2 regions of the Mesorhizobium sp. M1163 genome follow, and region 1 is predicted to be linked to the other one. Evidence: predicted binding sites of a transcription regulator. Region 1 holds the regulator's gene; the other holds the start of a gene.
The links. The regulator LexA, encoded in region 1, represses DNA repair genes until DNA is damaged. The targets are predictions, from matches to a motif close to TGTTCNNNNTGTGTTCNG.
Positions count from the first base shown of each region.

Region 1 (5,399 bases):
GCGCGTTCATGTAGCATAGGAGGTCGAGGGCGCAAGGGGCAGACCCGATGGCTGTGCGAGGCCGTGGTGCGGGCGAGGGCGAGGACGTTGGCAGCGGCGTCAGCGAACGCTTGCTGTTTGCCGCGCCCGTGCCTGTCCTGCCGGCACCGGCATTGCTGCCGGTTCCACGCTTTGATGCCCCGTCGCTGCCGGCGAGCGACCCAGCAACGGTTCTCGTGCCCGCGGCCGAGCCCATCGTGCGCCTACGCCGGCGTTTCCGCCTCCCGTCACCGTCCCGTATCCGCAACGGCGTAACCTCGGCGGTCGGCCTGGAGCTCGACCGTGGGGTCGCCTTCCTGCTGGTGCCGGTGTTCCTCGCATGCGGGGTGGTCGTATATTTTGCGCTGGCGGTGGAGCCGGCCTTTCCACAGCCGATCGCAATCGTCGCCTTGGCAGCCCTCTGTGCCGTCGCCTCGCGGTCGTGGCCCAGAACCCGCCTGTGCTTCATGGCGGCGTTGCTCTGCGCGCTTGGCGTGCTTGCCGCCAAGGTCGAGACCTGGCGTGTCGGAACGCATATGCTCGGTTCCGAAATCTCGACGCGCCTCACGGGTCGCGTCGTATCGTTCGAGCCCATGGCGAGCGGCCGCATCAGGCTGACGATCGATGTGATCTCAACCGCCAGGCCGACACTGCGCTACATGCCGGAACGGGTCCGCGTTTCGGCGATGAAAATACCGGCTGAGCTGACCGCCGGTTCCGAGATCGCCGGCTATGTGCGGCTGCTGCCGCCGACCGGGCCGGTGCGGCCCGACAGCTATGATTTCTCCTTCGACAGCTATTTCGCCGGTATCGGCGGCAGCGGCTTTTTTCTCGGCAATCCGAAAGTCGTGTCGTCGGGCAGCATGCCGTTTGCCGCGCGGCTTTCTTCCGCGATCGAAGACGCGCGCGAAACCATCGCCGACCATATCCGCAGCCGCATCGGCGGCGCCGAGGGCGAGATTGCTGCTGCGCTGATCGTCGGCGTGCGCGCCGGCATTCCCGAGGAGATCAACGAAGCGATGCGGCGTACCGGCATCTACCACATCATCTCCATCTCGGGGCTGCATATGGCGTTGGTCGCCGGCACCATTATGGCGCTGCTGCGCGGCGCCTTTGCGCTGTTTCCCGATTTCTCATCGCGACGGCCGGTCAAGAAATACGCGGCGGCCGCCGCGCTTTTTTCGATTGCGGCCTACCTCGTCTTTTCCGGCATTGTGGTGGCGGCCGAACGCAGCTTCATCATGTTGGCGGTGATGCTTATCGCCGTGCTGTTCGACCGGGCCGCGCTCACCATGCGCAACCTGGCGATCTCGGCCATCGCGGTCATTCTGGTGTCGCCGCACGAGGTGGTCGGTCCGAGCTTCCAGATGTCCTTCGCCGCGACGGCGGCCCTTGTCGGCGCCTATGCAGGCTGGTCCGATTACCGCGCCGGCGGGGCCACCACGCCGCCGCCGCGGTTGTCGCCGCTACGCTTTGCCGCTCGAAAGGTCCTGCTGGGCATGGGCGGCCTGGCGATGACCTCGATCATTGCAGGGAGCGCCACGGCGCTTTTCGCCATATGGCATTTCCAGCGCGTGGCGCCGCTCAGCCTGTTCGCCAATCTGGCCATCATGCCTATCGTCTCACTGGTCGTCATGCCCTTCGCCGTCCTCAGTGCGCTGGCGATGCCGTTCGGCGCGGATGGGCCTTTCCTCTACGTGATGGGCAAGGGGCTGACAGCGATGATCGCCCTGTCCGGGTGGATCTCCGAGCGCTCGCCGATCGATGCGGTCGGGCTGATTTCGCTGAGATCTGTCCTTTTGGTGACGATCGCCCTCGTCATTGCCAGCATGGCGACGACCTGGTTGCGGCTCGTGGCCCTTCCTTTTGCGCTCGCCGGCTTGCTAACGACAACGCAGACGCGCGTACCCGATGTATTGATCTCGGAGGACGCACGGCTCGTCGCGCTGCCGATCGGCAGCGGTGAACTCGCGGTCAACCGGGCACGCCCGAATGAGTTCACCATCGACAACTGGAAACGCGCGCTCACATCAGAGGCTATCGTCGCGCCGGAAACACCTGGAAAGAACGATCCGCAATTCGACATTGCCGATCCGGCCGACTTACCGCCGGGCATGCCGTTCATTTGCACGGACGGTCTCTGCCTTGCCAGGCATCCATCCGGCGCGATCATCGCGCTAGCCAATGACCGCGATACTGCACGGCCAGCCTGCGCCTTTGCCAGCTTGATCGTCATCGACGACGCCACCGCCCATAATCCCTGCTACTACGACCGGCTGGTCCTCGTCGTCACCAAACGGCAACTGGCGCGCGCGGGAAGTGCGGCCGTCTATTTCGATCCACAAGCGGCAACACGCGCCGAAATCCGCTTCGCCGTCGAAAAATCATACCGGCCCTGGCACGTGCAGCGGAAATTTTCACGCGCGGCGCGGGGCATGCCGCCATACCGCAGAGCCGACAAGCCAAAAGCCGGCGCCAAGGGCGCAGCTCAGTAGCGGCGGATCAGCCCAACGAGCTTGCCCTGCACCTTGACCCTGTCTGGTCCGAAGATGCGCGTCTCGTAGGCCGGATTGGCGGCTTCCAGGGCGATCGAGGCGCCCTTGCGGCGGAACCGCTTCAGCGTCGCTTCTTCCTCGTCGACCAGTGCCACCACGATCTCACCGGGGCTCGCCGTATCGGCATTGCGGATGATCACCGTGTCGCCGTCGAAAATGCCAGCCTCGATCATCGAATCGCCTTTGACCTCCAGCGCATAATGCTCGCCGCCCATGATCATGTCCGGCGGCACCGAGATCGAATGCGTCTGGTGCTGGATGGCATCGATCGGCACACCAGCGGCGATGCGGCCCATCACCGGGATCGACACGGCGGCGACGACATCGTCGTCATTGCCGGCTGCAGGCATGCGCGACGATGTCGGCTTGCCCTGCCGAGGACCTTGCCCAAGACTGCCCTGGATGACGCTCGGCGAGAACTTGCGTGCCGCATTGAGGCCGGGGGCGATCGAATCGGGCAGGCGCAGCACCTCCAGTGCACGGGCCCGGTTGGGCAAACGGCGAATGAAGCCGCGCTCCTCCAGCGCCGTAATCAGCCGGTGGATTCCCGATTTGGAAGCCAGGTCGAGCGCTTCCTTCATCTCGTCGAAGGAGGGCGGGATACCGCTTTCCTTCAGCCTTTCGTGGATGAACATAAGCAGTTCGTGTTGTTTGCGTGTCAGCATAGCGACCCCCAACAGAATCAGAAAAACAAACCCAGAACAAACACTATCTGTTCCAGTTGTGTTCCGCAACTGTTTAAAGTTTAATGAATGTGTTAGGGCTCGGGAAACGATACCACTCACCAAACCGGAACGCTGCATTTTCACCGCCGCGGGCCTCATCGCCTTGATTCTGCTTTCGTTTGCGGCCTCTGGGTTCCCAGAAGGCGGCACTGGTATCGGCCGTCAGCCGGCAAAGGGCACGGAATTGAAGCCGTATCGACTGTGCGGTTTGGTCAATGCACCGTGAACGAAACGAACTCAAAACGCCAACCTTGGGTTGGCTTGGCTCCTGGTTTCCACCGCGTGGTCAGGCAACTTGTTGCCGGTGGAGCCTTGCTGCGCGATACCAGGTAATGGAGAACCGCTCGTGACCGATGGATGCCGTCGATGCGTGTCCGGCGTTGCGGTGAATCTTGGGGGAGCAGACAAATCATGACAGGAATTCGCGATCTCGTGGCCATAAGGGCGATGGATGCTGCAGATCCGCTGCGCGCGATGCGCGACCGCTTTGTGCTGCCGCAAGGAGTGATCTATCTCGACGGCAATTCGCTAGGGGCCGCTTCGCGTGCCGCTTTCGATGAATTGAGCAAGGCAGTGACCGAAGAATGGGCGCATGATCTCATCCGCGCCTGGAACACGGCCGGCTGGTTCAACATGCCGCTCGAACTCGGCGACCAGCTCGGGCGCCTGATCGGTGCCGCGGCCGGCCAGACGGTGGTCTGCGACACGACATCGGTCAACATCTACAAGCTGCTGCACGCCGCCATGGCCATGCGGCCGGAGCGGCAGGTCATCGTCGCCGAGGGCGACAGTTTTCCGACAGATCTCTACATGGCTGAGGGTGTGGTTTCGACGCGAAAAGATACGCTGCTTCGCCTCTCGGGGGTCGACGCGCCGAGCATCGAAGAGCTGATCGACGAAGGCACCGCCGTGGTGCTGGTCAACCACGTCAACTACAAGTCGGGCGAACTGCGCGACATGCCGGCGCTGACGCGCAGGGCCCAGGAAGCCGGGGCGATGATCGTCTGGGATCTCTGCCACACCGCCGGTGCGATGCCAGTCGAGCTCGACAAGGCAAACGCCGATTTTGCCGTCGGCTGCACCTACAAATATCTGAATGGCGGACCGGGCGCGCCTGCCTTCATCTATGCGGCTGAGCGGCATCTTGCCGACATCCAGCAGCCGCTCACCGGCTGGTGGGGCCATGCACGGCCCTTCGCCTTCGAGCCAGGCTATGCGGCCGGCACCGGCATCCGCCGGTTTCTGTGCGGCACCCAGCCGGTCCTGTCGATGCGCACGCTGAAGGGCGCGCTCGACATCTGGAACGATGTCGACATGACGGCGGTGCGCAAGAAGAGCATCGCGCTGGCCGATCTGTTCATCGAGCTTGTCGAGGCAAAGTGCGGCACTTACGGGCTAACGCTCGAAAGCACGCGCGACGGGGAAAAACGCGGCAGCCAGATTTCATTCATGCACGAGCATGGCTACCAGATCATGCGCGCGCTGATCGAACGTGGCGTGATCGGCGATTTTCGCGCGCCATCGACCATGCGCTTCGGCTTCACCCCGCTCTATGTCGGCTATGCCGATGTCTGGCAGGCCGTCGAAGTGCTTGAGGACATCCTGCGCACCGGTGCGTGGAAGGATGCGCGCTTCGCCATCAAGGCGGCTGTCACTTGAGATTGATGCGAGAGCTGGAATCGTGAGGCTGGCGACGACGCGCCGCGCGATGCTCACGCTCGTTGCAAGGCCATATTGCCAGGGGAGGGCGCAGGGTGTTCGAACGTCACATTGCCGATTGGGACAACGCCTATGCCAACGGCGCCAACATAGCCGGCAGCGATCGCTGGCCGGCGGCCTGGGTCGAGCCCGCGCGGGTTTTTCGCGACGTGCTTTCGACCGAGGGCCGGGCGCGGCTCGACATGGCCTATGGCGATGGCCCACGCAACCGGCTCGATCTTTTCCTGCCGGCCACCAAGCCCAAGGGGCTCGTGGTGTTCGTCCATGGCGGCTACTGGATGGCATTCGACAAGAGTTTCTGGTCGCATCTTGCCGCTGGCGCTGTTGATCGCGGCTATGCCGTGGCGATGCCGTCCTACACGCTCTGTCCGCAGATGCGCAT
Region 1 covers NZ_JAMYMF010000010.1:134,626-140,024, forward strand. The annotation lists gene NKH43_RS12365 (ComEC/Rec2 family competence protein) at 48-2,513, shown strand; gene lexA (transcriptional repressor LexA) at 2,507-3,238, opposite strand; gene kynU (kynureninase) at 3,710-4,957, shown strand; gene NKH43_RS12380 (hormone-sensitive lipase) at 5,053-5,399, shown strand, end outside.

Region 2 (5,399 bases), on a different contig from region 1:
GCGTGCCCCAATTGCGGTCGGTCGCTTCGGTGCGGTTGGCCTGAGCACGTTGCCAGCCCGGTGTCGCATAGGTGCTGGAGAAGGCGCCGGATTTCTCGGCGCCGTTGTTGCCACCGATGTTATCGAAGCGCGACGCCCCATAAGGATTCTGTCTTCCAGCCCCCTGGCCGCCACGACCGGGAGCGAACGAGCCGCCACCATAGGCATTGCCGTAGCCGCCATAGGAGTTGCCGCTCTCGGCGACCTCGACATGGGCTTCCGGCAGCTCGTCGAGGAAGCGCGACGGGATGGTCGATTGCCAGAGGCCGTGGATGCGGCGGTTGGAGACAAACCAGAGATGCAGGTTCTTCTTGGCGCGGGTCAGGCCGACATAGGCAAGGCGGCGCTCCTCCTCGAGCCCGGACCGGCCACCCTCGTCGAGGGAACGCTGGTGCGGGAACAGGCCTTCCTCCCAGCCGGGCAGGAACACGGTTTCGAATTCGAGGCCCTTGGCCGAATGCAGCGTCATGATGTTGACGGCGTCGAGCTCAGCGTTCTGCTCGGCGTCCATCACCAGCGCGACATGTTCGAGGAAGGAGCGCAGCGATTCATACTCCTCCATGGAGCGTATCAGCTCCTTTAGGTTCTCCAGCCGGCCGGGCGCTTCGACCGAGCGGTCGTTCTTCCACATGTCGGTGTAGCCGCTCTCCTCCAAAATGGTCTCGGCGAGTTCGGTGTGCGGGGTGGTTTCGAGAGCCTTTTGCCAGCGCTCGAAATTGGCTGATACCTCGCGGAGTGCGGCACGCGGCTTCGGCTTCAGCTCGTCGCTTTCGGCCAGTTTTGCCGCCGCCTCCAGCATCGGGATGCGCAGCGCGCGTGCGGTGTCGTGGACCTGGCGGATGGTGGCCTCGCCCAACCCGCGTTTCGGCACGTTGACGATGCGCTCGAAGGCGAGGTCGTCGGCGCCTTGTGCGACGACGCGGAAGAAGGCCAATGCGTCGCGAATCTCGAGCCGCTCATAGAAGCGCGGGCCGCCGATGACGCGGTAATTGAGCCCGAGCGTGACGAAGCGGTCCTCGAATTCGCGCATCTGGAAAGACGCGCGGACGAGAATCGCCATATCGTTCAAATTGTGCTTCTGGCGCTGGTAGGCCTCGATGGTCTCGCCGACGGCGCGGGCCTCCTCCTCGGAATCCCAGGCGGCGTGGACATGCACCTTCTCGTCGTCCTCGGCGATCTTCTCGGTAAACAGCGTCTTGCCGAAGCGGCCCTCATTGTGGGCGATGAGATGCGAGGCGGTGCCGAGGATGTGCGCGGTCGAGCGGTAGTTGCGCTCCAGCCGGATGATGGTGGCGCCGGGGAAATCCTTGTCGAAGCGCAGGATGTTGTCGACTTCGGCGCCGCGCCAGCCATAGATCGACTGGTCGTCGTCGCCGACGCAGCAGATGTTAACTTTGCTTTCGCTCACGGCCGCGCGCGAGCTTCGCTCGCTGGCCTCCGCGGGGGCGGCCTGGCCGGCCGACGCCCGGTCGGGCTTGCGGCCTTCGGCCGAAGAGCGCCCAATCTCCCCCCTCGTGGGGGAGATGTCGGCGGAGCCGACAGAGGGGGGCGCTGTCCCGCCAGCGTTTCCGCCAGGACCATTGGAAGCGTCGCGATCCTTCGCGCCCCCCTCTGTCCTGCCGGACATCTCCCCCGCGAGGGGGGAGATTGGCTTGCCTTGAGGCCGCTGGGCCAGCAGGCGCAGCCAGATGTACTGTGCGGTGTTGGTGTCCTGGTACTCGTCGACAAGGATGTAGCGGAAGCGCTTGTGGTATTCCTTCAGCACGTCCGGATTGGCGCGGAAGATGCGGATCGGGTGACATAGGAGATCGCCGAAGTCACAGGCATTCAGCGTCTGCAGCCGCTCCTGATAGGCCTTGTAGAGTTCGCGGCCCTTGCCGTTGGCGAAGGCACGGGCATCGCCCTCGGGGATGTCGGCGGGACCGAGGCCCTTGTTCTTCCAGCCGTCGATCATCTGGGCGAACTGCTTGGCCGGCCAGCGCTTGTCGTCCAGCCCTTCCGCCTGGATGAGCTGTTTGATCAGCCGCACGACATCGTCGGTGTCGAGAATGGTGAAGTCGGATTTGAGCCCGGCCAGCTCGGCATGTCGGCGCAGCAGCTTCACGCCAATCGAGTGGAAGGTGCCGAGCCACGGCATGCCCTCGACATCGCCTTCGCCGATCAACAGGCCGATGCGCTGCTTCATCTCGCGCGCCGCCTTGTTGGTGAAGGTGACGGCGAGGATCTGCGAAGGGAAGGCCTTGCCGGTGGCAAGGATGTGGGCGATGCGGGTGGTCAAGACGCGCGTCTTGCCGGTGCCGGCGCCGGCCAGCACCAGCACCGGGCCTTCGGTGGTTTCCACCGCCAGCCGCTGCTCGGGGTTGAGGCCGTTGAGATAATCGGGCGCGTTGTTTTGATTGCTGCGGGCAGCCATGGCGCGCGCGGCGATGCCCGACGGGGCCACGGGCCGCGCGTTCGGTTCGTCAAAAAAGGGCATGTCTTCCGAAAAGCCGGACATCTCTCCCCGAATGTAGTGATTCGGCAGCGAAAGGCCAGAAGTGTCTCCGTTTTGTTCTCTGTCCAGTCGGTAGACTCACAATCTGAATGGGTCCGCTAACCAAAACGCCGAGCTTGCCGTGGGTCGACGCCGTAAAACGCCGAGCTTGCTTGACAGGGGAAGCGGGCCGGAGAAAGTTGCGTGGGGGCAGGCACGCAATGCGGGGTTGCCCATGGACGCGTCGCGGAGCGCACCAGTCGAAGGAGCACCGTCTTGGCTGTGGTCATCACCTCCCTGATCCTTTTCCTCATCGGCCTGGCGCTTGGCGGCGGCGGCATCTGGCTCGTGACGCTGGGCGGCAGCTGGTATTACGTCATCGCCGGCATAGCTTTCCTGATCGCTGCCTGGCTGCTCTACAGGCGCAGATCCACGGCGCTGTGGCTCTACGCGGCGATCGTGCTCGGCACGCTCGCCTGGGCTGTCTGGGAAACCGGCTTCGACTGGTGGGAGCTCGGCCCGCGCGGCGGCATCATCGTGCTTGTCGCGCTGTGGCTATTGACGCCATGGGCGCGGCGCGGGCTTACCGGTCCCGACGGACGAGCGCCGCTGATCCTCGCGGTGCTGGCATCGCTCGGCGTCGCCGGTTATTCGATGACGACGGACCCAAAGGATATTGCCGGCCAACTCAACACCGACAAGGTGACGCCGACGGCCGAACTCGGCGGCAATGTGCCGGCCGGCGAATGGCACTATTACGGTCGCACGCAATATGGCCAGCGCTATTCGCCGCTCGACCAGATCACCCCCGAAAACGTTGCCAATCTGCAGCCGGCCTGGACCTATCGCACCGGCGACGTGAAAGGGCCCGACGACATCGGCGAGACGACCTATCAGGTGACGCCGCTGAAAATCGCCGACACGCTCTACATCTGCACGCCGCATAATTTCGCCATCGCCATCGATGCCGCGAGCGGCAAGGAGAAATGGCGTTTCGATCCGCAGGTCAAGCTCAACAAGGACCGCCAGCACCAGACCTGCCGCGGCGTGGCTTACTATGCCGATGCCAAGATCGCCGCCGGCCAGCCCTGCGCCACGCGCATCTATCTGCCGACATCGGACGCCCGGCTGATCGCGCTCGACGCGGCGAATGGCCAGGTCTGTCCGACATTTGCCGAGGGCGGCACGCTGAACCTGCTCGCCAACATGCCATATCCGAAGCCGGGCTATTACTATTCGACTTCCGCGCCGCTGATCGTCGCCAACAAGATCATCGTCGGCGGCGCGGTCAACGACAATTATTCGACGCAGGAGCCGTCCGGGGTCATCCGTGCCTACGATGCCGACACCGGCGCGCTGTTATGGAATTGGGATTCCGGCAATCCGGACCAGACGACGCCGCTGCCGCCGGGCCAGACCTACACCAACAACTCGCCCAATATGTGGTCGACGGCGAGCGCCGACGAGAAGCTCGGCCTGCTCTATGTGCCGCTCGGCAACAAGACGCCGGACCAGCTCGGCGCCGGACGCAGCGCCAATGACGAGAAATTCTCTTCCTCGATCACCGCGCTCGATCTCAACACCGGACAATTGCGCTGGGTGCGGCAGACCGTGCATCACGATCTCTGGGACATGGACGTGCCGGCGCAGCCGACGCTGGTCGACATAACCACGGCCAGTGGTGTGGTGCCGGCGCTGGTCGGGCCGACCAAGCAGGGCGACCTCTATGTGCTCGACCGGCGCAGCGGCGAGCCGATCGTTCCGGTCAAGGAAGTGCCGGCGCCGGGCGGCGCGATCGAAGGCGACCATACCTCGCCGACGCAGCCGGTCTCGGACCTCAGCTTCAGTCCGAAGCCACTGACCGGCGCGGATATGTGGGGCATCACCATGTTCGACCAGCTGGCCTGCCGGATCGAGCTTCGGAAGCTGCGGTATGAGGGCCGCTATACGCCGCCGTCGCTGCAAGGCTCGCTGATCTATCCTGGCAATTTCGGCACCTTCAACTGGGGCGGCGTGGCAGTCGATCCGGTCCGGCAGGTGATGTTCGGCATGCCGACATACCTGGCGTTCATCTCCAAATTGGTGCCGCGCGCCGACGTGCCGCCGCCGGGCGATACCAAGGGCAGCGAACAAGGCCTGAACCGCAATGACGGTGCGCCTTACGCAGTGATATTGAAGCCATTCCTGTCGCCGCTCGGCATTCCCTGCCAGGCGCCTCCGTGGGGCTATGTGGCCGGCGCCGACCTTCGGACCGGCAAGATCGTCTACAAGCATCGCAACGGCACCGTCTACGACATGACGCCGCTGCCGCTGCCGTTCAAGGTCGGCGTGCCGGGCATTGGCGGGCCGATGATCACTGCCGGCGGCGTCGCCTTTCTCGGTGCGGCGGTCGACGACTATGTGCGCGCTTATGACCTGACGACCGGCAAACAGCTCTGGCAGGCGCGGCTGCCTGCCGGCGGGCAGTCGACACCGATGACCTACACGGTAGCCGACGGACGCCAGTTCGTCGTCATCGTTGCCGGCGGCCACGGCTCGGTCGGCACCAAGCCGGGCGATTATGTGATGGCCTATACGCTGCCGAAATAGAGAAGTTCCTCAGAGCCCGAGATGCCCTTTCAGGTCGGGTACCGATGCAAGTACCTCGTTGGTCAGCTGCGGGCCGGCGGCTGTCTCGGCCTGCTGGACCAACGCGGCATCAAGGCCATCGTGCAGAGACTTATGGCAGCCCTCACTCAGCCGTGACTGGACCAGCCAGGCTTCGACCCTATGTTGCTGCCGGGGGCCGAAGACCTAGGAGCGCGCCATGACAACACCTGCCGGCCCCGCCAAGCCTGTCATTACCCAGGCGATGATCGATGCCTATGATGAATACACGCATCTGACG
Region 2 covers NZ_JAMYMF010000008.1:5,573-10,971, reverse strand. The annotation lists gene NKH43_RS09775 (ATP-dependent helicase) at 1-2,536, opposite strand, end outside; gene NKH43_RS09770 (glucose/quinate/shikimate family membrane-bound PQQ-dependent dehydrogenase) at 2,789-5,101, shown strand; gene NKH43_RS09765 (dienelactone hydrolase family protein) at 5,319-5,399, shown strand, end outside.
Region 2: the regulator LexA is predicted to act here: its motif matches at 2,578-2,595, upstream of NKH43_RS09775 (ATP-dependent helicase).